Regions from separate parts of the Brevibacillus sp. BD137 genome, predicted to be linked through region 1. Evidence: riboswitches for the same ligand, from Rfam matches in the RefSeq annotation. Region 1 holds a riboswitch; each other region holds the start of a gene.

Region 1 (5,319 bases):
GATCAATTCAATCGAATTTTGCAGCAGGGTTATCAAATCCCGGATAGAATCCGTGGTTTGCTTGATTTTGTCTGCATTCGTCCGTGAATCTGTCGCCATATTGCGAACCTCATTCGCGACGACAGCGAATCCACGTCCAGCATCTCCTACTCTCGCAGCCTCAATGCTCGCATTCAGTCCCAAAATGTTACTTTGATCAGCAATTTTTTTCACGGCGAGTGTAATTTGCTCGATCTCAGTTGTACTTTGGCTCACATCATTGGCTTGCTCTGAGATCGCCTTCATTTGCTCGTTCAAATTCCCGATCTGCACGGCCATCTCGTGTGTGGTGGCACTGACCTGCTCGACAACGCTCGAGAGATTTGCGGCAATTTCATACAGCTCATTGGCTCGCTCCATACTCGAACCAATGCCAACACCGCCGATAACTTTTCCCGTGTGATCATGCAAGGGGATCGCCCGTGCTACGAGAGGAAAACCAAATAATTCCTTGGGGACCATCATCGCCTGCTTGGTGTTTTTTCGAATCGCGTTGGTGATCACATCTCCTTCCTGGAGTGGATCACCAGGCTTTACCTGCAGGGAAAATGTTTGGGCAGGCACATTGCGCAATAGCTTTTCCGTGTCGTAGACCCCAATGGTAATGTCATCGTTGAGCAAATCATTTAAATAAGGAGCAACCTTAATGAAAGCCTCGAGAAGTTCTGCATTTTTCCCCTTTTCGGAGGCTTCTGTTTCGTTCCATCCTTCGTATCCGTTCATGACCCTCTTCACCTCTATCTTTTGCTAGCATTAGTACGGAAATTGACGCTTTTTGTGCTGAACCGAAATCCATTTTAGCGTAGTAAACTCTTCTAGGCTCCATTGACCATTCAAGCGTCCCAATCCGGAATGTTTTTCACCGCCGAACGCCACAATTGGTTCGTCATTGATCGTTCCATCGTTGATATGAATCATGCCGGTCTCAATGCGCTTGGCCATCTGGGCACCTCTCTCCAGATTGCTGGTATGAATCGCCCCGGACAATCCAAATGGTGTCTCATTCGCCATGCGAATTGCTTCTTCCTCGGAAGCAAACGACATGATGCAAACAGCCGGACCAAACAGCTCTTCCGATGCAATGGACATGTCTGTGGTCACACCTGTCAAAACAATCGGCTCGACCATGTTTCCTTTTACTTCCCCTTTCAGTGCAGGAACGGCTCCTTCGCGTATCGCCTCGTCGATCGTTGCCATCAGGTTGGCGACTTGCCGTTGATTGATGAGTGGACCGATTACCGTGTCTGGATCATTTGGGTCGCCTACCTTGAGTCCAGATACTTTTTCCACATACAGATCGAGGAATTTATCGTATACATCTTGGTGAACCAGAACCCGGTTAGCCGACATGCAAATCTGACCTTGGTGGGTAAAGCGGCTGAATACCGCTGCATTGACAGCATACTGGAGATCCGCATCCTCCAAAACAATCAGGGCACTATTGCCGCCTAGCTCCAAAATCGCCTTCTTGAAATGCTTCGCTGCCACTTGCGCGATATGGCTTCCTACTTGGCTAGAGCCTGTAAACGAAAGGATGCGCGGAATCGGGTGGGAGGCAAACCCATCGCCAATTTCAGCAATATCCGTTACAACGACGTTGATCAAGCCTTTGGGCAGACCTACTTCTTCAAAAATTTTCGCGATGAGAGTCCCACCCGTAATTGGCGTGTGCTCATGCGGTTTGAGGACGACCCCGTTGCCCGCGCCAAGAGCTGGAGCTACGGACTTCATCGACAGATAGAACGGGAAGTTGAACGGACTGATGACGCCGACAACTCCTGCGGGAATCCGATACAAGCGATTTTCCTTTCCGTCTACGGGAGAAGGGAGAATTTTCCCCTCCATACGTACCGGGAACGTAGCCGCCTCTCGAATAATATCCTTGACAAGCCCGATCTCAAAAAATGCCTTCAGTCGGGTTCCACCTAGTTCACGAATGATAATCTGAATGATTTCTTCTTCATGCTCTTCGATATAGCGAACAGCACGCTCCAACATTCGGGATTTGGTATAGGCATTCACTTCATCCCACTCTTTTTTCGCGTCGGCTGCCGCCTTGTAAGCCTCGTCGATATCCTCTAGATTTGCCATTTTGAATTCTGCGATGACTTCCCCGTTGTAAGGATTGATATCTTGCAATGTCTTCGCGCCAAGTCCGTCGCGCCACTCCCCATTGATGTACTGCTTGTCCAGTGTTTGAAGGATTGACATGCTACAACCACTCCCTTTTGAAAAATAAATAGGCCCCTTTCGCATGAAAGGAGCCGTCATACTAAAACAGCAAAATACACTGCTCGTTGGCAACCCGGCTGCCATCGTAACGTGTACATTAGGCCCGTGGCTTTGCGTCCCCACTTTTCAATGGGTTTGCCCATTCATAGCGAATGCTGGTAGGGTTTTGTCAAAAAAAGGAAGATATGGAGAAACCTACTTTGATTATAGTACTCCATTTCGAATAGTCAAACGTAAACATGTAAATATTTCGTGAAAGGAAAGAACAAATATCAAAAAGTCCGCATCGCTTAGATACGGACTCCTGATTTTTCTTCCACATGATCACAATAACTTTTTGACATCCTTTACGCTCGTCGCGAGCATTTGCTCTACCACGTTGGCGTCTCTTACGTGCCTGGTCATGCCTTCATTCAGCTCGTCCAGCAAGCCCTTTGCCTCACTTACCTGCTGGGACACATCGTCAGCAAAACGCTTTTGATGCGCGATGATTTCCATCACACCCGCCACTTCGACGTTCAGTACCTGGAAAGCGTTCACGATCTGATCTGTCTTCTGTGCAGCATCCTTGCTGATGGAAAGTCCATTTTTGATCGCACTGCTGCTTTTTTCACTGTTGGACAATGCTTCTTTGATTTCTTCTTGAATCTTGCCAATTAATTCCGCAATCGTCTTGGTCGAGTTCGCTGTCATCTCTGCCAGCTTCCGTACTTCATCCGCTACGACAGCAAAGCCTCGGCCTTGTTCCCCCGCACGTGCAGCTTCTATCGCTGCATTCAGAGCGAGAAGGTTAGTCTGATTCGTAATGTCGCTGATTACCTTGACAATACTCGTAATTTCCGAAGAACGCTCTTCCAAGCGGCTCATGGACTTGGACGTATGAACCGATTCTTTGTCGAGCAGGCTCATGACTTCCACAACGTCCGTCATAGCCTTCTTGCCTTCATCTGCACGCGCTACCGATTGTTTGCAGATGTCTGTCAGGCGCTCTCCTCGAACCGACAACTGGCTTGCAGATTCATCATCCCGCTCATTAATGGCCTGGATATTCTCTACGGCACGCTTCATCCTCGTCACCAATCGCACCATTTGATCGGAATCGGCGTTCATTGCTTGGTCCGAAGCGAGGATTGCACCCATCTGTTCGTAAAGACCGCGAAGCTCATGTTTCCATGCGTCTTGCTGTCCTGCCATTGTGGTTGTGGCTGTCGTCGCTGCTGTCTCTTTTTCTGCCAGGCCTTTGTCTTTTTTCCAAAACATCCGCTTCCCTCTCCCTTGTACCCATCAATTGTCACCTCGGCGGCTATATACGCGGGACTCGATTATTCCCGGATGTTGTTTCGCCAAGCTCAGCAAGTTTTCCAAGAAATAATAGTGACCCTCCAAGAGCTCCACGTCTTTACGCTCAAAATGCTTCACCTGCAAATACTGCTGCATTTCCAAAGCATAGCGCTCCAGTTTATCGTGAAAATCGTTGGCACGAAGCATTTGCTCCACTTCTGGATATTCTGTTTTCAGGCGACTCAGCTCGCTGTATACACGCCCACCCTCCAGAATCATCTGGTAGGCCGTACGCTCAAGCGTAGCTGTTGTAGCTGCCTCCTGCTCCTCACGCTCCTCGCGCAAAGCTGCCAAGTACGTGATAAAATGGTAGACAGTTAAAAATAATGGTCCTAAAAATAGAATGATCCCTGCCTTGTACACATGCTGATTGGACAAATTGCTGATGAGCAGGAACAAGTGAAACAAGATCGCACCCAACCATACATAGATGATGATTTGGTGATTGATCTTCCCTGCCTTTTGGTGGCGTGAAAAGGCAAAGGTAAGTCCGAGCAGATAAAAGGCAAGCAACGTAAAGCTGGCAGAAAACAAAGCCATCTCCATATCGGTCAGCCAATCTGCATCGGCGGGTATTTCGATAAAGAATTCAAAAGCGAGCACCAGCAGTGAGAACAACAACCCCATGATCCAAAACCGGCTTACTTCCGAGTCATTCCTCCGCCGGGAGCGGTAGCGTTTTGCACGGGATCCTTCCATAATGCTCTCACCTCATTCTCTATGATTCGCCATGATTCTATCTTTTCCTTTCACATGGGGCCAAAATCTGACATCGGAGGCTGTTATGACAAAAAATTTACCAACACCATTTATCGAGCGCATGAAAACCTTACTCGGACACGACTATGAGGCCTTCGCTTCCTCTTATGATCAGCCTGTGACACACGGCTTGCGAGTCAATCCGTTGAAGGTGGAGCGTGACGATTTTTTGAAAATCTCGCCGTTTACTGTAGAAGCAGTCCCTTGGTGCGAAAACGGTTTTCGCTACAAAGAGCCTGCTCGTCCCGGCAAGCATCCTTTTCACTCCGCTGGCATGTACTATTTGCAGGAGCCAAGTGCGATGTCCGCTGCCGAAGCACTCGGTGCACAACCTGGTGAGCGAATTCTCGACCTGTGTGCAGCACCAGGGGGCAAATCGACGCAGCTTGCAGCGTTTTTGCATGGACAAGGAATGCTCGTAGCAAACGAAATCCATCCTGTTCGGGCAAAAGCCTTGTCAGAAAACCTGGAGCGCTGCGGCGTGACCAATGCCGTCGTGACCAACGAAACGCCTGAACGCTTACAGGAGCGATTCCCCCAGTTTTTTGACCGAATTTTAGTAGACGCTCCATGCTCTGGCGAAGGAATGTTTCGCAAGCTGCCCGAAGCAATCGAAGACTGGAGCCCAGCAAAAGTAACGGAGTGCCATGTCATGCAAGGCGATATTCTCGAGGCGGCCGCTGCTATGCTGAAGCCAGGCGGGACGTTGGTCTACTCCACCTGCACATTCGCTCCGTTGGAAAACGAGCAGTCCCTGGTTAACTTCCTCGGCCGTCACCCGGAATTTGAGATCGTCCCGCTGCCACATGCAGATTGCTTTTCTGCTGGTCAACCCGAGTGGGCGTCGCCGCAAAATGAGCAGCTCACCCAGACAGCCAGATTGTGGCCCCATCGTCTACAGGGAGAAGGTCATTACCTCGCCAAGCTACAAAAGAGTGAGACTGCTGA
Region 2 (5,319 bases), on a different contig from region 1:
ATGGAAGCAGCCATCGTCGTTAAGAAGTTGTGATTGAATGATTTGACCTCTTCCACTTTTTGCTGAAGCCTTTGAAGATTGTCATAGTAATGATGAAAAACGTAGCTGATCGTAATAAACGCAATCATCATAGGAATTAGTGTTAACGGACCATATAACTCTACTAATCGTGAACCTACCCCGGCAAGAATTAAAAGCAACAAGTAAGTCGAGGTAAAGCCTTTTGCCATCATCTTTACGGTTCGCGCCCAGGTCATTTGATGAAAATAAGAGATACCCAATCCACATAAAATCAGGTTCACAAACCAATACACAACAGCCAAAAACAAATCGCTAATAATGGGAGAAACAGTTCCGAAGCCCTCGATCCAATCCTTCAAAAACGCTACTGTCCATATAGTCATTAACAATTGCCCAATGTTAATAATAGCTTTTAGCGGATTAAACCTTCCCAGAAAAGCAATGATTAAAGATTCAATAACAGCAGCCCATACTCCGACCCAGACTCCGTACAACAAGATACCCGAAAAGATTACAGCATTGTTCACTGTTAAAATCGTATTAGATATACGCACGGGAGCAAAACAGGAAAAAATGGTCAGGAGGGTGTAGGTAGATAATACCCCCCAATGCTCACGAGCAGCCCATTCAGATGAAGATGTGTAAAAAATATAGATTGCTGCAATGACAAATCCAACCTGGACAACAATCCCTTTTATCCAAACCGCAAAATTAGTTTTTTGTCGCATAGCTTTTACCTTCGCGAAGTTGTAGTAATGAAATCGGTTTATTCATCAATCGCTGAACAAGTAAAAAGGCACCTAACATAATAAAAATATCGCCGATGCTAATAATCCGAGGAATGAAAGATGGCATGTAAATGACATCCGTCAAAAACGGAAAATTCGAACTTTCCGTCAATACACTATGCTTGAAATTCGTTCCGTTTATAACTGGCTCTAAATCATAAGGAAGCTTTGCTGCTTGAACTAAATCGATTGGCATTTTTCCATTGTTAGACCAAATTGCAATCGCATTCAGCAACCAGCCGATTAAAAAAATCCGCATATCTTCAAATTCTCGATTAAAAACGAGGAAGGCCAATATAAACACATACGCGATCGATATGAAAATGCCACCGATCGTAGGGAAGAAGACTGCACAAGCCTGCAGCAATATGGTAACGAAAAGAAGTTTCATTTGGTTGAACTTAGGTAATTCTTTGATTCTTCCCCCTCGCAGCAATGCTACGAGAAAAGATAGGGCAATTACATCCAATAGCATGTTGTTTCCTCCAAGCTTGAAGAAAAAACACCACTCAGCCAAGCGGTGTTTGTTTCTCCGATACGCTTATTTATCCAATATGGAAGTTTGCAGAAGTAGCTGCTACGATTGCTACCACCATCATAATTGCCGCGAACCATTTTTTCATTTTCTTTTCCCCTCCTTCAAGCATAGTGGAGAAAGCTGGCTTCGCTACTGTCCGTGATGCAGAGGCCAAGCGACCAAGTACAGCCCCTGCTCCCCTTTCCTTTTCCATTAAGAAAAAGGTTGGATTCGCTACTGGCTCCATACGGACCAAGCGACCAGATACAGTCCGTACTTCTTCGCTTCTTTCCTACCTTTATTTTACACATAAGTGACAAAATTCGGCAATCATAGATTCATAGTCTATTCGATTTAATTGCAGATAGTTCTATTTAACTAGAACTATGTTCACACCAGCGCCGCCAAGATCGCTTTTTGTGCGTGCAATCTATTTTCAGCCTGATCAAAAATGACAGAGCGCGATCCGTCGATGACCCCGGTTGTCACTTCCTCCCCACGATGTGCTGGCAAGCAGTGCAAGAAGAGATAATTACGGTCTGCCGCTGCTACCAATTTTTCGTTCACTTGATAGTCGGCAAATGCTTTCAATCGCACCTCATTTTCTTCTTCAAAACCCATACTAGTCCAAACGTCCGTGTATACAGCATCTGCCCCCATGACAGCCTCTATCGGATCAGTGGTCACCATCATTTTTCCACCGCTTTGTTTCGCGTACCCTGTAGCTTTTGCGACAATGGTTGTATCCATTTCGTAGCCTACCGGAGTCGCCACCCGCACATCAAGACCAAGCAGAGCTGCGCCCAGCACCAGTGAGTTCGCCACGTTATTGCCGTCTCCTACATAGGCGAGCTTGATTCCTTTTAGCTTGCCCTTATGCTCCCAGATCGTCAGCAGATCAGCCAAAGCCTGACAAGGATGGTACAGATCGGTCAAACCATTGATAATGGGGATCGACGCGTGCAGAGCAAGCTCTTCTACATAGGAGTGGGAAAAGGTGCGAATCATGATGGCATCCACGTACCGAGAGAGAACTTTTGCTGTGTCGCTGATCGGCTCCCCACGTCCGAGCTGAAGCTCTTTTCCGCTCATGAACATCCCCAGGCCGCCCAACTGGTGCATCCCTACTTCAAAGGAGACGCGCGTGCGGGTCGAAGCCTTGTCAAAGATCATTCCCAACGTCTTGCCTTGCAAAGGCTGAAATGGCTGACCCAGCTTTTGCAATTGCTTGACGTGAGCAGACAGATGGAGCAGCTCCATCAATTCTTCCCCGTTGAATTCATCGACGCGTAGAAAGTCTTTTCCTTTATGCTTTTGTAACGGCAAGTTTTGAAAGTGTTCCAATATCTTCACTGGCTGCATGCGAGCCACCTCTTTTCTTCAAAATAGACTTCACGTATAACTCGAACGTATCGACAGCGGAGAACAATGGCACACCTTGTTGTACCATCCTGCTTCGCAGGGCAAATCCTGTCCGGCCCTGACGATTGCCTTTCGTCGCAGTAACGAGAGCGAAAGCCGCTTCTTCCTTTTGCAACAGCTCGATCCACGCCGCTTCATCTGCCACGATATGCTTCACGACAATTTCTTTGGCTGCCAGCCACTCGGCCGTTCCCGGAGTCGCCGCCAGTTCCGCGCCGTCAGCTTGGAGTCGCCCCAGCAGCTCTCTTACTGCTTCCTGCTTATCTCCATCTGCCAGAGAAATCATGACCAACTGACCCTTTTGCCAGTCGCCGTACAAATTGTCCTTGAAAGCAAAGGCTTTGCCTGCTGCCTCTTCGAAAGAATGCCCCAAGCCGAGAACTTCGCCCGTCGATTTCATCTCTGGACCCAGTACCGGGTCTACACCGTTCAGCTTGATCGTGGAGAAAACCGGTGCCTTGACGACTGCAAACGGAATCTCTGGCAAAAGCCCTGTACCGTAGCCCATCTCCGACAGCTTTTCACCCAATTGTGCGCGAACCGCCAGTTGAACCATCGGGACGCCAGTCACTTTGCTTGTAATCGGTACGGTCCGTGATGCACGAGGATTTACCTCCAGTACATAAACCGTTTCGCCATCAATGACGAACTGGATATTGATTAACCCGGCCGCTTCCATTTCCTTCGCGATTGCTTCGGTATAGCTCGCGATTTTGTGCTTGATGTCATCCGTCAGATGAGGAGCCGGGAACAAGGCTACACTGTCGCCTGAGTGGATGCCCGCCCTCTCCACATGCTGGAAAATCCCTGGGATGATAACAGATTGTCCGTCGCATACCGCGTCTACTTCTGCTTCCTTGCCTGGAACGTATTTATCCACGAGGAGCGGGAAGAACATGCTCATGTCCGGATGGTTCAACCAGTCGTGAAGGGTAGCTTGTAGCTCGTCGATATTGTGGACAACTACCATACCTTGCCCGCCGATGACGTACGAAGGTCGCATCAAAACAGGGAAGCCGATTTCCTCCGCTATCGCTGTCGCATCCTCCAAGGACGATACTCCTTTACCGGGGATATGCGGAATGTCCAGCTTGCGCAGCATGGCGTAGAACAGCTCGCGATCCTCCGCGCGTTCGATTGCGGTAAGCGACGTACCCATTACTTTCAGCCCCGCGTTCTCCAGCTTGGCTGCCAAATTGATCGCAGTTTGACCACCGAACTGAACCATGACGCCCTCAACCTGTTCGCGCTCTGCGATATGCAGCACGTCTTCTACGTGAAGTGGTTCAAAATATAGATGGTCGGCAGTTTCGTAGTCAGTGCTGACCGTCTCTGGGTTGTTGTTCACAACGACTGCCGCAATACCACTTGCCTGAAGTGCTTTGGCTGCATGCACAGAACAGTAGTCAAATTCGATTCCCTGACCAATGCGTATAGGACCTGAGCCAAGTACCAAGACTTTGCGGCCAGACAGTGTCTCGACCTCATCTATTCCTTGCCAATCCGAATAGTAGTAAGGGGTTTGGGCATCAAATTCTGCCGCACAAGTGTCCACGATTTTATAAGTAGGCGTAATGCCTGATTCTTGACGAAGTGATTTGATTTCGGCAGGTGTAGCACCAACCAGTGTAGCGATGGTTTCATCGGCAAACCCGCGACGCTTGGCTTCCAACAACAGCTCTGGGGTCAGTGTTTTGCTGTCGTGACAAGACAGCTCTACTTCCAAGTCCACGATTTTACGCAAGCTCCGCAAGAAAAACGGATCGACACCAGTCAGATTGTGTAGCTCACTTTCTGTAAAGCCTTTGCGAATCGCCTCGGCAAAAACAAACAGCCTGATATCCGTCGCGTCCTGCAAGGATTGGGCAAGCTCCTCACGCGTCCATGATGCCAGCTCTGGTCGAGTCAAATGTGTGCAACCCTGTTCCAAAGAACGAACTGCCTTCAAAAGTCCTGCTTCCAGATTGCGGGCGATCGACATGACCTCGCCAGTCGCTTTCATTTGCGTCCCCAGCTTGCGGTCTGCCAGTGGAAATTTATCAAACGGGAAGCGTGGGATTTTGACAACGATGTAGTCCAACGCTGGTTCAAAGCTAGCGTACGTGTAGCCCGTGATTGGATTGAGTACTTCATCCAGCCCGTAGCCCAATGCGAGCTTGGCTGCGATCCGCGCGATTGGATAGCCTGTTGCTTTGGACGCCAACGCACTGGACCGACTGACACGAGGATTTACTTCGATCAGCACATACCGATCAGAATGCGGATCGAGCGCAAATTGAATATTGCAACCGCCAACTACCCCAAGCGAACGAATCACTTTCGTTGATACGCTGCGCAGCATTTGGTACTGACGATCTGTCAGCGTCTGCGAAGGCGCAACGACAATACTGTCTCCCGTATGAATACCTACCGGGTCCAAATTTTCCATATTGCACACGATTATGCAGGTATCATTTGCGTCCCGCATGACCTCGTATTCGATTTCCTTCCAGCCTTTTACGCTGCGCTCAATCAGTACCTGACCGATTGGGCTAGCTGCAATCCCACCGGCTGCAACCTTTCGCAAGGATG
Region 3 (5,319 bases), on a different contig from region 1:
ATGATAGCACATTAGCAAGGAATAGTCGATACTTTAGTAAACAAAAGCACCTTAGAAATATACGCCAAATAATTGGGGAAATGCCCGGCTACCTCCAACACGAAAAAGCCCTCCGCATTCAATGGAGAGCTTTTTCGTGTTGGAGCTATATAATCCGCTCCCTATCCTTACGCCTGATTGCACACTTTGATATATGAAACATTTCTCACGTTGATGACAACATCATCATACTGGAGCCATCCGTCGTTTTGATTAGCGACCATTTGAATGATCTCTTCCGGTTCCGTGGATTCGATGCTAATCGTTTCACCGCCTCCGGAAAAGTAGAATTGAATCACTTTTGCTTCCTTCATAATATCCCCTCCTATTCCTTCTAGTTATCGGATGGTTGGAAAATTTTTGTTACGGGTGATTTTTATGTATACTTTTGTTGCAGCCTATTTCCGTTTTGAATGTCTACCATCTCTGTGAAAAGGGGTTTGTTGAAAATGCCGGATTCGGTACACACGAGAAAAGGAGCAAGTAGAACCTCGCTCATCCCTGAAAATGTATTAGCACTCCTTCATGCTGGAGAATTAGAAAGCGTCAATTTGACTGAATGGCAGGCTGTTGATCATATTCATCTGTTACAAAGCGTTCTGCCTCATGTTCAACTGGGTGCGCATGTCTCCCCACTTGTTGATCAATTAGAAGAAACGGGATCTCGAAGCGGAATGAAAGCGATCCGTCTGATTGGACAAGAACTACTTGCGATCTTACACAAATCGGGTGAACCCACAGCTATGTCTCCCGTTTTCCTATCGTTAGCCAACCACAAGTCAGACAGTGTCCGTTGCTGGAGTACCTATATCATCGGCCTGGATAACAGCTTATCTCTCGAAGAAAAACTAAGGCAAATAAGAAAATTCGCGGCTGATCAACATTTTGGAGTGAGAGAGCTCGCATGGATGGCGATTCGAGATTCTCTCGTGCATGATCTGGACCATTCCATTCAACTCCTGAGCGAATGGGTACTTGATACCGATGAAAATATTCGGCGATTTGCGGTAGAAGCCACACGCCCACGAGGGGTCTGGTGTAAGCATATAGACGCATTGAGAAATGAGCCTGCTCGCTGCCTGCCTTTACTCACGCCAGTGAAGTCAGATGCCACTAAATATGTTCAAGATTCTGTAGGGAATTGGTTGAACGATGCCAGTAAATCACAACCAGACTGGGTGACGCAGCTTTGTGACGAGTGGCTAAGAATCTCGGATACAAAAGAAACGAAAAGAATTGTTACCAAAGCGAAAAGAACAATCATGAAGACCCAAACCGAACAGAAATGATGAACCGAATCACATATTTATCCCAATTTTATTTGTTGAATTCATTATCCGAGGAAAGTTTGCGCTTAATCGATCAATTAACCTCCTTAACCTCTTTCCCCCAAAATACGTGTATTCAAACACCAGAAACTTTTTCAGAGGGCTTCTACTTCATCAAACAGGGGAAAGTACGTTTATACAAAGTAAACCGGGATGGTCGGCAGTTCACATTCGATATCCTCGGAGATGGCAATGTGTTTGGAGAACTGGATCTCCTGTCATTAGGTACACGGGAGATGTATATAGAAACCATCGAAGCCTGCCTCATTTGTAAAATGAGCAAAGCAAAATTTGAGAGCTACATAATTGAACATCCACAACTAATGATGAAGATCATGAAGATCATTAGCGATAGAATGGTTTCGATCAGCCAAGCAGCCGAAAATCTTGCCCTTCTCCCTTTACAAGATCGCATTATTTCCACGTTAGTAAGGCTTGCCGACCAATTTGGTACTCCTTGCAGTTCTGCATTTCAAAAAATTGACTTACCTCTTTCCCATCAAGAGCTCGCCCATGTCGGGGCATCCCGGGAAGCTGTGACGGTAGCATTACGTGCTTTAGCAAGAGAAGAACTGATTCAAACAGGTTTTAAAACCATTTCCATTCATCGGGATAACATTTTAAAGAAGATGTAATCCAGTTTACATCTTTCCCTCCAAAAGAAAGATATCGTGAAGCTATGACTTCTACTATTCTTTCGAAAAAGAGGAGACGACATATGGATAAACCACATTTTCAGAGCCTGCGCGAAGAGCTAGATTTTACAACCATTCAAATAGCTGGCTTCCTCACTCGTGAAGTAACAGATGCATTTACAAGATCAATCGAGGAGCTGCGGACCTCTGGACACGCAAAGGGCTTGCCGATTGGTTCGATTGCGCCTGATTTCATGTTGAACGACCACACTGGCAAGACCATTACCTTGTCGGAAGAAATCGTAAAAGGTCCCATCGTCCTCACATTTTTCCGTGGATCCTGGTGCCCCTACTGCAATTTGGAGCTGCAAGCATACCAAAAACAGATCGATACGATTACCTCTCTGGGTGCCCAATTGTTTGCCATTAGTCCACAATCTCCTGCACACTCTCTGACTATGCAAGAGAAAAACGGATTGAGCTTTCCCGTGTTATGCGATACCAATAATCTGGTAGCAGAAAAATATAAACTCAGTTTCAGACTGCCCGATTATTTACAGGATACCTATCGATCATTGGATATTGATCTCAAGCATTTTAATCGTGACGATTCTTGGACGCTCCCCATTCCTGCTACTTATATCCTCGACAACCAGGGCGTAATCCGATTAGCATGCTTAGATCCAGATTACAAAGCGCGAACGGAGCCTACCCAAGTTTTAGACATTCTGCGTACCCTAACCTAACGCCTATGAATGAAGGACCAGTTGATATCACAACTGGTTTTTTGTTCGTCTATGATTTATGAACAATTAGTTTCTTTACCCTACCAAAACTTGACAAAGTATATCTTTTGGCTTATATTTTGCATGATTATGTCTAGCAAAATTCGACACAGTTTTACAAATTATGCTAATAAATGCAAAAGGCAAAGTCATCGAAAGGTGGCGACGCAAAACCACGGGTCTACAGTCTTTGACCATGATAGCCGGGTTGCCATCATCTTGGAACAATTTTTTTGATGTTGGTAGCTTCGGTTGTTCCATTTCGATGGAACGGCCTTTTTTTGTGTTTCGTTTTTTGAAAGGGGGATGAAAGCACTTTCATTTTTGCAACAGAATGGAAAAACATAACTTTTGGGACGTCAAACATACACAACACGGTAATCAGAAAACGATGGAGTGGAGAAGTTATGTACAAACAAGTAGAAACCGTACAAGAGTTAGCTAAATTTCATGAAATCAAAGAAACAGTATGGACAAGCATGGGCTTCGAGATGGAGTACGCGAAAGAAGGCTCCGCACAATTCCTCCTACTTGCCGATGATGGTGAAGCAGGTGGAACATTTGAAATGACGCCCTTTTCCAAATCAAGTGCTTATATGAAATCACTATTTCAGGATGTTGTTACAGAAGATATGAAAGTAATGGAGGTAGACAGTCTCGCTGTTTTGCCAAAATACCGTGGACAACTAGGGCAAAAAGGAATTTGCTTGATGATAGATTACGCTGAAAAGCATGGCTATACCCACGCAATCGGGGTAGCAGATCCAACTTTTTTTAAATTTATTAACACGAAGTATCAAGTAAAGGCGACTCAGACCAAAGATATTGTCTTTTACAAAGGGGCCAATGCCATTCCGACCCTCTTTCATCTAAAAGATGTCTATGACAATAAGCACGATCCGAAATATTCCTGGTACAATTCGTCGTCATCCAACCAAGTAAAAGTCGAGGTAGGTGGGTAACATGGATAACATTGATAACGTTGATTTATTGAGAAGAAGAAACAATTGGGTCGTAATCGTATTCGCAAGTATTATTACGGTTGTTCAGGTCTTAAACCTCTTTCTAGGCGTTTCGTACACATTCGTTTTCACAATACTGGGTATTTTGTATGGCGTGCTGGCACCTTTTACTTACATATCCAATCGCCCGCGCTTCCGTGAAAAAGCAGCTCCTTTCATGAAGTTTTTCAACTTCGCTGTAATCGGAATCTTCATGTTCATCATTGTTGGACTGGATCCGCATATGATCAATATCATGACCATTATGTTCTTTGTAGCAGTCATGGGGATTTATCAAGACCGACTCATCAATATTTTGACCATTGCATCGACATTAGGCATTGTCTCTTACTACTTCCTGACACAGAGAGAATTGATTTTCCATTCCACAAGCAATCTTGACCTGATGTACTTCCTGCTCACCTTCTGCTTCGTCTCTATCACGAGCATGATGCATGCTGTATTCAATAACAAGCTGCAAGAGGAAAGTGAGCAACAAAAGCAAGAAGCGATTGCCTCGAAGGAATCGTTGCAACGTGTTCTCGATCAGATCAATGAATCTCTCACCTCTATGCAAGACTATCAAGAGAATTTGAACAAGGTAACAGATGGTGTAAATGTTCGCGCTGTCGAAACCGTCGCTTCCCTGCAAGACATTATGGAGTCCTTTACGGTCCAGACCAGCAATACAGACGAGCTGCGTCGGGAAATGAGCTCGACGAATCTGCAAGTTGAGGACATGACCCGCTCTGTTACAGAAATGCATGAGTACGTAGAATCGACCAAAGAAGCCACTAGCGAGAGTGGAAAACGCATTGGCAACATCGGCAATGACTTTGAACGATTCATCACGGACATCCAAGGCACGAACCAGCTGATTCAAGAGCTCAATAAAGAAACCGAATCGATTGGGAAAATCATTCAAACCATTTCCGATATTTCTGCACAAACCAACCTGTTGGCACTCAATGCCACGATTGAAGCGTCTCGGGCAGGTGAACACGGCCGAGGATTTGCTGTCGTAGCAGATGAAGTACGCAAGCTCGCTGAATCCTCCAAGCTATCCTCCGAGTCGATCTCGAGCTTGCTCATGACCATTCGTGAAAAAATGAAGCTCGTATCGGATATGATTTCCGAGTCACAGACGTCTTTTGAGAAAAATAGCGAGGGCATCCTCGAAGTACAAGAAATGTTCACCAATGTAGACAACTACATGCAAAACTTCGCAGATAAAACGAAGAACCTGCAAGAGTTCATCGTCCATGTTCACAGCATGATTCAGGAAGTCGGCGCAAAAGTAGAAGTCAACGCCGACATTACCGACAAGAACAAAGAGAGCCTGGAAGAAGTGCTTGTTCTCGTTTCTGAGCAAAAAGACGAAGTCGTTAAGGTTTCTGGCGGCTTTGAGAAAATCGAACAGCAAATGCGTGGTCTCCATATGTAGCCTTCCTGCAACCGCCTTTTCAATGGCGGTTGTTTTCTATTTTCATTTTGTAACTGAATGAGCATATAATAAGAATATTCTGATATC
Region 4 (5,319 bases), on a different contig from region 1:
TTGTCTTCTGCACGGATGAGTGGAGCTTTACCGAACATAATATAAGGATCGCTCATATGCGCTTTTTTCTGACGGTCTGTGTTGCGCGTAACGCCTCCGACAGCAATATCGAATTTATTTGCCAACAAATCATCCATCAGTGTCGGCCAAGAGGTTTGGACAAAACGCGCCTCTACGCCCAGGCTTTTTGCGAATTCCTTCATCGCATCGATATCGTAACCTTCGAATTGGTTTGTTTTCGGATTCAAATATGTAAACGGTTTGTAGTCACCTGGAGTACCTACGAGGATGTAGCCTCTCGCAATGATTTCGTCCAAACGAGACTCAAACTTCTTCACTTGTGGTTTTTTAGCAGCTTCAGCCGCTACAGTTTGGACAGGCTTAACCGCTGTTGCGGCAAAAGCACCTGTTCCTGATGTCATGAGCATAGTTGCAGCGAGTGTGCTCGCCAAGATTGTTTGTGTGATTTTTTTCATCTGGGTTCTCCTCCTGTTAAACGGTAATGAATTTAGTTATAGAAACAAACTCCATCATCCCCTAATGGCATCCCCCCTTTCAAAAAGAGGACTTACAATCTGATGAGCTGCTTCTTACACCGAAAACCTGCCGATTCCTTGCTGTAATTCTTCCGCCACTGTGTTTAAATGCTCGACAGACTTGCCAATTTCTTGGATGGCTTGAAGCTGCTCTTCGGTTGCCCTTGCCACAGTTTGCGCGTCGAGTGAAGCATGCTTTGCAATGGTATGCATTTCATCTACAGAAGCACTCACCTGTTGGGAGCCTGCTGACATTTGCTCAGATGCTGCGGATACTTCCAAAATGTGCGCGGCAACGTTCCGGGAAGATTCCAAAATATGCTCGAAGATTTCGCGAACCTCTTCGACCAGTTGGATACCTTGCTGTGCGTTTTGGTTACCCTCGGTCATAACCTCTACTGCGTGATGAGTATCCTGCTGGATTTCGCCGATCAGCATTGCAATTTTCGATGCGGATTCCTCGGATTGGTTCGCCAGTTTTTTCACTTCACCAGCAACTACAGCAAACCCACGTCCATGCTCGCCAGCACGTGCTGCCTCAATCGAAGCGTTCAAGGCAAGCAAATTGATTTGCGAGGTCAACTGACTAATCGTATCGAGAATGCCTTCGATTTCTTTGGAGCGATTGTTGAGCTGCTCGATGGCTACAGTCGCCTTCGAAGTTCCCTCGCCAATGCTTCCCATCTGGCGAACTGCCTGCTCTACCACAGCAGTCCCTTGCTCAGCCTGCTCTGTTGCGATCTGGGCAGCCTCAGAAACATGTGCAGACGTCTCCGCGATTTTCACGATGCCTGCTGCCATGTCAGTCATCGACAATGCGATTTCCTGCGAGCTGGATGCCTGCGCCTCTGCTCCCTCAGAAATCTGTTCGATAGACAACCCGATTTGGTTGATGTTTTCCGTCGCTTGTTTAATACCTTCGGAGACTTCCTGACTAAAACGCTGAACTTGATCAGACGACAGTGATACGTCTTCGATCAAATTTTTCAAGTGTGATACCGTCTGGTTAAAGTCACGGGACAGAACCGCAATCTCGTCTTTTCCGTCAACCGTTACGGTCTCTTTCAAGTTCCCCTGCGCCACTACATTTACTGCGTGATTCAGACGCTCAATTGGTTTCACCATGCGTACAGCCAAGAAATAAACGAGGACAACCCCAAGCCCCAATACGATGAGGGAAATAACCGTCAATCGGACTAACAGTTGATCGACAGGTGCATGTAGCTCCGCTACGGGTGCAGTGATGAATATCCCCCAGTTCAAATTGGTTGGCGCATAGGAAGCAAATCGCTCTGTATTCTCGTATTCGTATTGGGCGATTCCATGATTCCCTTGCTTGATATCTTCAAAAGCAGTCTGAAGTTGAAGAATACCCATATTGAGAATGGATTCCTTCAGAATGTACTCGCTATTCGGATGATAAATAAATGTTCCTGTTTTGCTTACTAAAAAGGCGTAACCTAATTCGCCAAATTTCTCTTCAGACACCTTTTTTTGGATCTCATTGATTGGAATCGTAGAACCGATGTAACCGTATTGACGGTTGTCCTTCATCAATGGAACGACCAGTGTCACGATGTTATTCCCTGTCCGCTTCGAAACGACTGGCTCAGAGACAACAACCTTCCCTTCCCCTTTGCTGGCTTCCTTAATATGCGGACGATCCGAGATGTCGGTCACTTCACCCTTGAAATTGATCACTTTCTTACCGCTTAAGTCATGCGAAAAGAAGAACGTCTCAAACTCGGGGTTTTTCTTTTGGGCTTCTTGAATGAGTTTCAGGTCTTGTTCGACATTTTGATCTGCCGACATCAACCCTCCTATCGCTCGTACAATCTCAATTTTCTCTTGAAAGAAACCATCGATACGAATCGAGAGATTGCTAGCTGACAGCTCAGCTTCTTTGTCCAGACTGTTTGCCAAAAGGTTGGAAGCACTCCAATAGCTTGCACCGCAAACCGTACCCAAACTTATCACCAACAGCAGGCACAAAACGATAATTAGCTTATTCTTCAAACTATTTTTCATACCGAATCCCTTCTCCCTTCTCTTTTTTCAACAAAAAAAAGACTGCCCACCGACAGCCCATCATGACTACGGTATGGCAACCCGGCTGTCCTAGCTGCGAAAGTCATTTGACCTTCGTCCTTAGACCCGTGGCTTTGCGTCCCTGCCTTTCAGCAAGTTTGCCTTTGTCATTCCTTGTTGTTTTTCAATTAAGTGCACATTTTTTCAATCACACCTTTCATTTCCCATAACTTTCCGCCGATAAACCTCAAAATGGAAAAAAAGCTGACAACCTTTTACAGCTGTCAGCTTTTTGTCACACTTTTTGATTAGCTTAATCCAATCACTTGGCCATCCTCGTCTACATATAACGATTCCGCAGCCGGCTTTTTCGGGAGGCCAGGCATGGTAACCAAGCTTCCGGTCAGTGCCACGATGAAACCAGCTCCTGCTGATATGCGCACTTCGCTCACATGAATCGTGAAGTCTACAGGTGCCCCCAACAGATCAGCGCGATCCGTAAAAGAGTAAGGTGTTTTCGCCATGCACACAGGCAGATGGGACATGCCCATTTCTTCTACCTTTTGCATCGTTTTTAATGCCAACGGCGAAAAGACAACTCCTGATCCACGGTATACTTCTTTCACGACAGTCTCAATCTTGTCTTTAATGCTGAGGCCTTCCTCATACAAGAATCGGAAAGACGAAGGCAGCTCTGCTGCCCGAATGACTTTTTCAGCCAGCTCGACACCGCCTGCTCCTCCTTCTGCCCACACTTTAGAGAGCGCTGCTTCGGCTCCAGCCGCTTGGCACAGCGCAATGACAGCATCAATCTCTGCTTGGGTATCTGTCGCAAAATGATTAATGGCCACCACTGCTGGCACACCGAACTTCTGTAGGTTTTCCAGATGTCGCTTGACGTTTTCGAAGCCTTTTTCCAGAGCAGACAAGTTCTCCACTGCCAAGTCTGGTACTTTTACCCCGCCGTTGTATTTCAACGAACGAACTGTAATGACCACGACAGCAGCCGATGGAGTCAGACCTGCTTTTCTGCACTTGATGTCAAAAAACTTCTCGGCTCCCAAGTCGGCACCAAATCCAGCCTCTGTTACGACGTAATCTGCCAGCTTCAAGGCCATTTTGGTTCCGATCACACTGCTGCACCCATGTGCGATATTGGCAAAAGGTCCACCGTGAATGATGACCGGGGTTCCCTCGATTGTCTGTACGAGATTGGGCTTGATGGCTTCCTTCAAGAGAACACACATCGCATCAACCGCGTTGATTTCTTCTGCCCGTACAGGCTGATCATTGAAATCGTAGCCAATAATGATATGGTTCAACCGCTCGCGCAAGTCTGCTAGATTCTCACTCAAGCATAAGATCGCCATGATTTCCGACGCGGTCGTAATCATGAAGCCATCCTCACGCGTCATACCATTACCTTCACCCAGACCAATCACGATGTTTCGCAGTGCGCGGTCGTTCATGTCCATAGCTCGTTTCCAGACGATTTTCTTTGGATTGAGTCCGCGCGGATTGCCATGAAAAATATGATTGTCGATCATCGCTGCCAACAAGTTATGTGCAGCTGTAATCGCGTGAATGTCCCCTGTAAAATGCAGGTTAATTTCATCAGCCGGGAGAATTTGTGCCTGGCCGCTTCCAGTTGCGCCTCCTTTGATCCCCATGCAAGGACCCAAGGACGGCTCGCGAAGTGCTGCCATTGTTTTCTTCCCGAGATGATTTAAAGATTGTGACAGACCAATCGTCGTGAGCGTCTTGCCTGCTCCCGCCGGATTGGGGTTCATCGCTGTAACAAGAATCAGTTTGCCATCAGGGCGATCCTTCACTTGCTCCCATAGTTCATCTGATAGTTTGGCTTTATATTTTCCGTATAGCTCCAAATGCTGTTCTTCAATACCTGCACTCTTGGCAATTTCAACAATAGACTTCATTTTTGCCTCCCTGCCACACCAGAATGTAATGCACCAGTTACCAATCTTCTACATTCTGCATAATCATCCTTTCTCCTCTCCTCTTCGACACATTACGCAAAAGAAAAAGCCCACATTCCGACAAACGTTCAGAATGCAGGCTCTCTGTTATCTCCCGAAAATTTTTCCTGGATTCAAAATGCCGTTCGGGTCCAGCACATGCTTCATGGCTTGCATAACGTCCAGTGCTTCTCCATGTTCCTTGCGCTGGTATTTGATTTTCCCCACACCCACACCATGTTCTCCGGTGCAGGTTCCTCCCCGACTCAATGCGTACTCCACCAGATGGGCATTTACTTCCTCGGCACGCGCAACTTCTTCGGGGTCATTCAGGTCGATCATTAGGATGGCGTGATAGTTCCCATCCCCGACATGCCCTGCAATCGCTCCATCCAGCCCAGCGCGATCAATGGCTTGCCGGGCGTCCACAACGGCTCCTGCCAGCTCGGAAATCGGCAAGCAAACATCTGTCACCATCAGCTTTTTCCCGGGGGATTTGTGCAGGAAGGCATACGCCAGGTTATGACGAGCGTCCCAGAGCTGCGCCCTCGCTTTTGAATCGGTTTCAAAGAGAAACTGAGTGCAGCCATGTCCATCGGCGATGTTCTGCGCAAAATCGATATCATACGCGAGCCCTTGTTCACTGCCGTGGAACTCGATAAACAGCGTCGGTGCTTCCGGGTAGCTCGTTTCTTTGTACAGATTCACTTGGTGGATGGAACGTTCATCCACCAGCTCAATTCGCGCTACTTGAATACCCGCTCCGAGAATATCTACGA

Evidence for each region. A riboswitch is a leader RNA that binds a small molecule or an ion and turns the genes downstream of it on or off. The one in region 1 is predicted to bind cyclic di-GMP.
Region 2: it holds a riboswitch for cyclic di-GMP, as region 1 does, so the genes downstream of both, ODZ53_RS06855 (hypothetical protein) here and yfmT (benzaldehyde dehydrogenase) in region 1, are expected to answer to the same signal.
Region 3: it holds a riboswitch for cyclic di-GMP, as region 1 does, so the genes downstream of both, ODZ53_RS10055 (GNAT family N-acetyltransferase) here and yfmT (benzaldehyde dehydrogenase) in region 1, are expected to answer to the same signal.
Region 4: it holds a riboswitch for cyclic di-GMP, as region 1 does, so the genes downstream of both, ODZ53_RS08340 (methyl-accepting chemotaxis protein) here and yfmT (benzaldehyde dehydrogenase) in region 1, are expected to answer to the same signal.

Annotation. Positions count from the first base shown of each region.
Region 1 covers NZ_JAOTNO010000008.1:22,877-28,195, forward strand. The annotation lists gene ODZ53_RS17910 (methyl-accepting chemotaxis protein) at 1-762, opposite strand, end outside; gene yfmT (benzaldehyde dehydrogenase) at 793-2,250, opposite strand; cyclic di-GMP riboswitch class I at 2,336-2,421, opposite strand; gene ODZ53_RS17920 (methyl-accepting chemotaxis protein) at 2,596-3,531, opposite strand; gene ODZ53_RS17925 (hypothetical protein) at 3,556-4,311, opposite strand; gene ODZ53_RS17930 (RsmB/NOP family class I SAM-dependent RNA methyltransferase) at 4,397-5,319, shown strand, end outside.
Region 2 covers NZ_JAOTNO010000003.1:31,126-36,444, forward strand. The annotation lists gene ODZ53_RS06845 (HD-GYP domain-containing protein) at 1-749, opposite strand, end outside; gene ODZ53_RS06850 (DUF5317 domain-containing protein) at 733-1,284, opposite strand; gene ODZ53_RS06855 (hypothetical protein) at 1,355-1,573, opposite strand; cyclic di-GMP riboswitch class II at 1,541-1,621, opposite strand; gene argF (ornithine carbamoyltransferase) at 1,717-2,688, opposite strand; gene carB (carbamoyl-phosphate synthase (glutamine-hydrolyzing) large subunit) at 2,633-5,319, opposite strand, start outside.
Region 3 covers NZ_JAOTNO010000004.1:14,989-20,307, reverse strand. The annotation lists gene ODZ53_RS10075 (hypothetical protein) at 168-353, opposite strand; gene ODZ53_RS10070 (DNA alkylation repair protein) at 489-1,328, shown strand; gene ODZ53_RS10065 (Crp/Fnr family transcriptional regulator) at 1,328-2,002, shown strand; gene ODZ53_RS10060 (peroxiredoxin-like family protein) at 2,086-2,748, shown strand; cyclic di-GMP riboswitch class I at 2,920-3,003, shown strand; gene ODZ53_RS10055 (GNAT family N-acetyltransferase) at 3,195-3,749, shown strand; gene ODZ53_RS10050 (methyl-accepting chemotaxis protein) at 3,742-5,232, shown strand.
Region 4 covers NZ_JAOTNO010000003.1:354,310-359,628, forward strand. The annotation lists gene ODZ53_RS08335 (transporter substrate-binding domain-containing protein) at 1-476, opposite strand, end outside; gene ODZ53_RS08340 (methyl-accepting chemotaxis protein) at 591-2,564, opposite strand; cyclic di-GMP riboswitch class I at 2,637-2,737, opposite strand; gene ODZ53_RS08345 (formate--tetrahydrofolate ligase) at 2,873-4,501, opposite strand; gene ODZ53_RS08350 (FAD-binding oxidoreductase) at 4,649-5,319, opposite strand, start outside.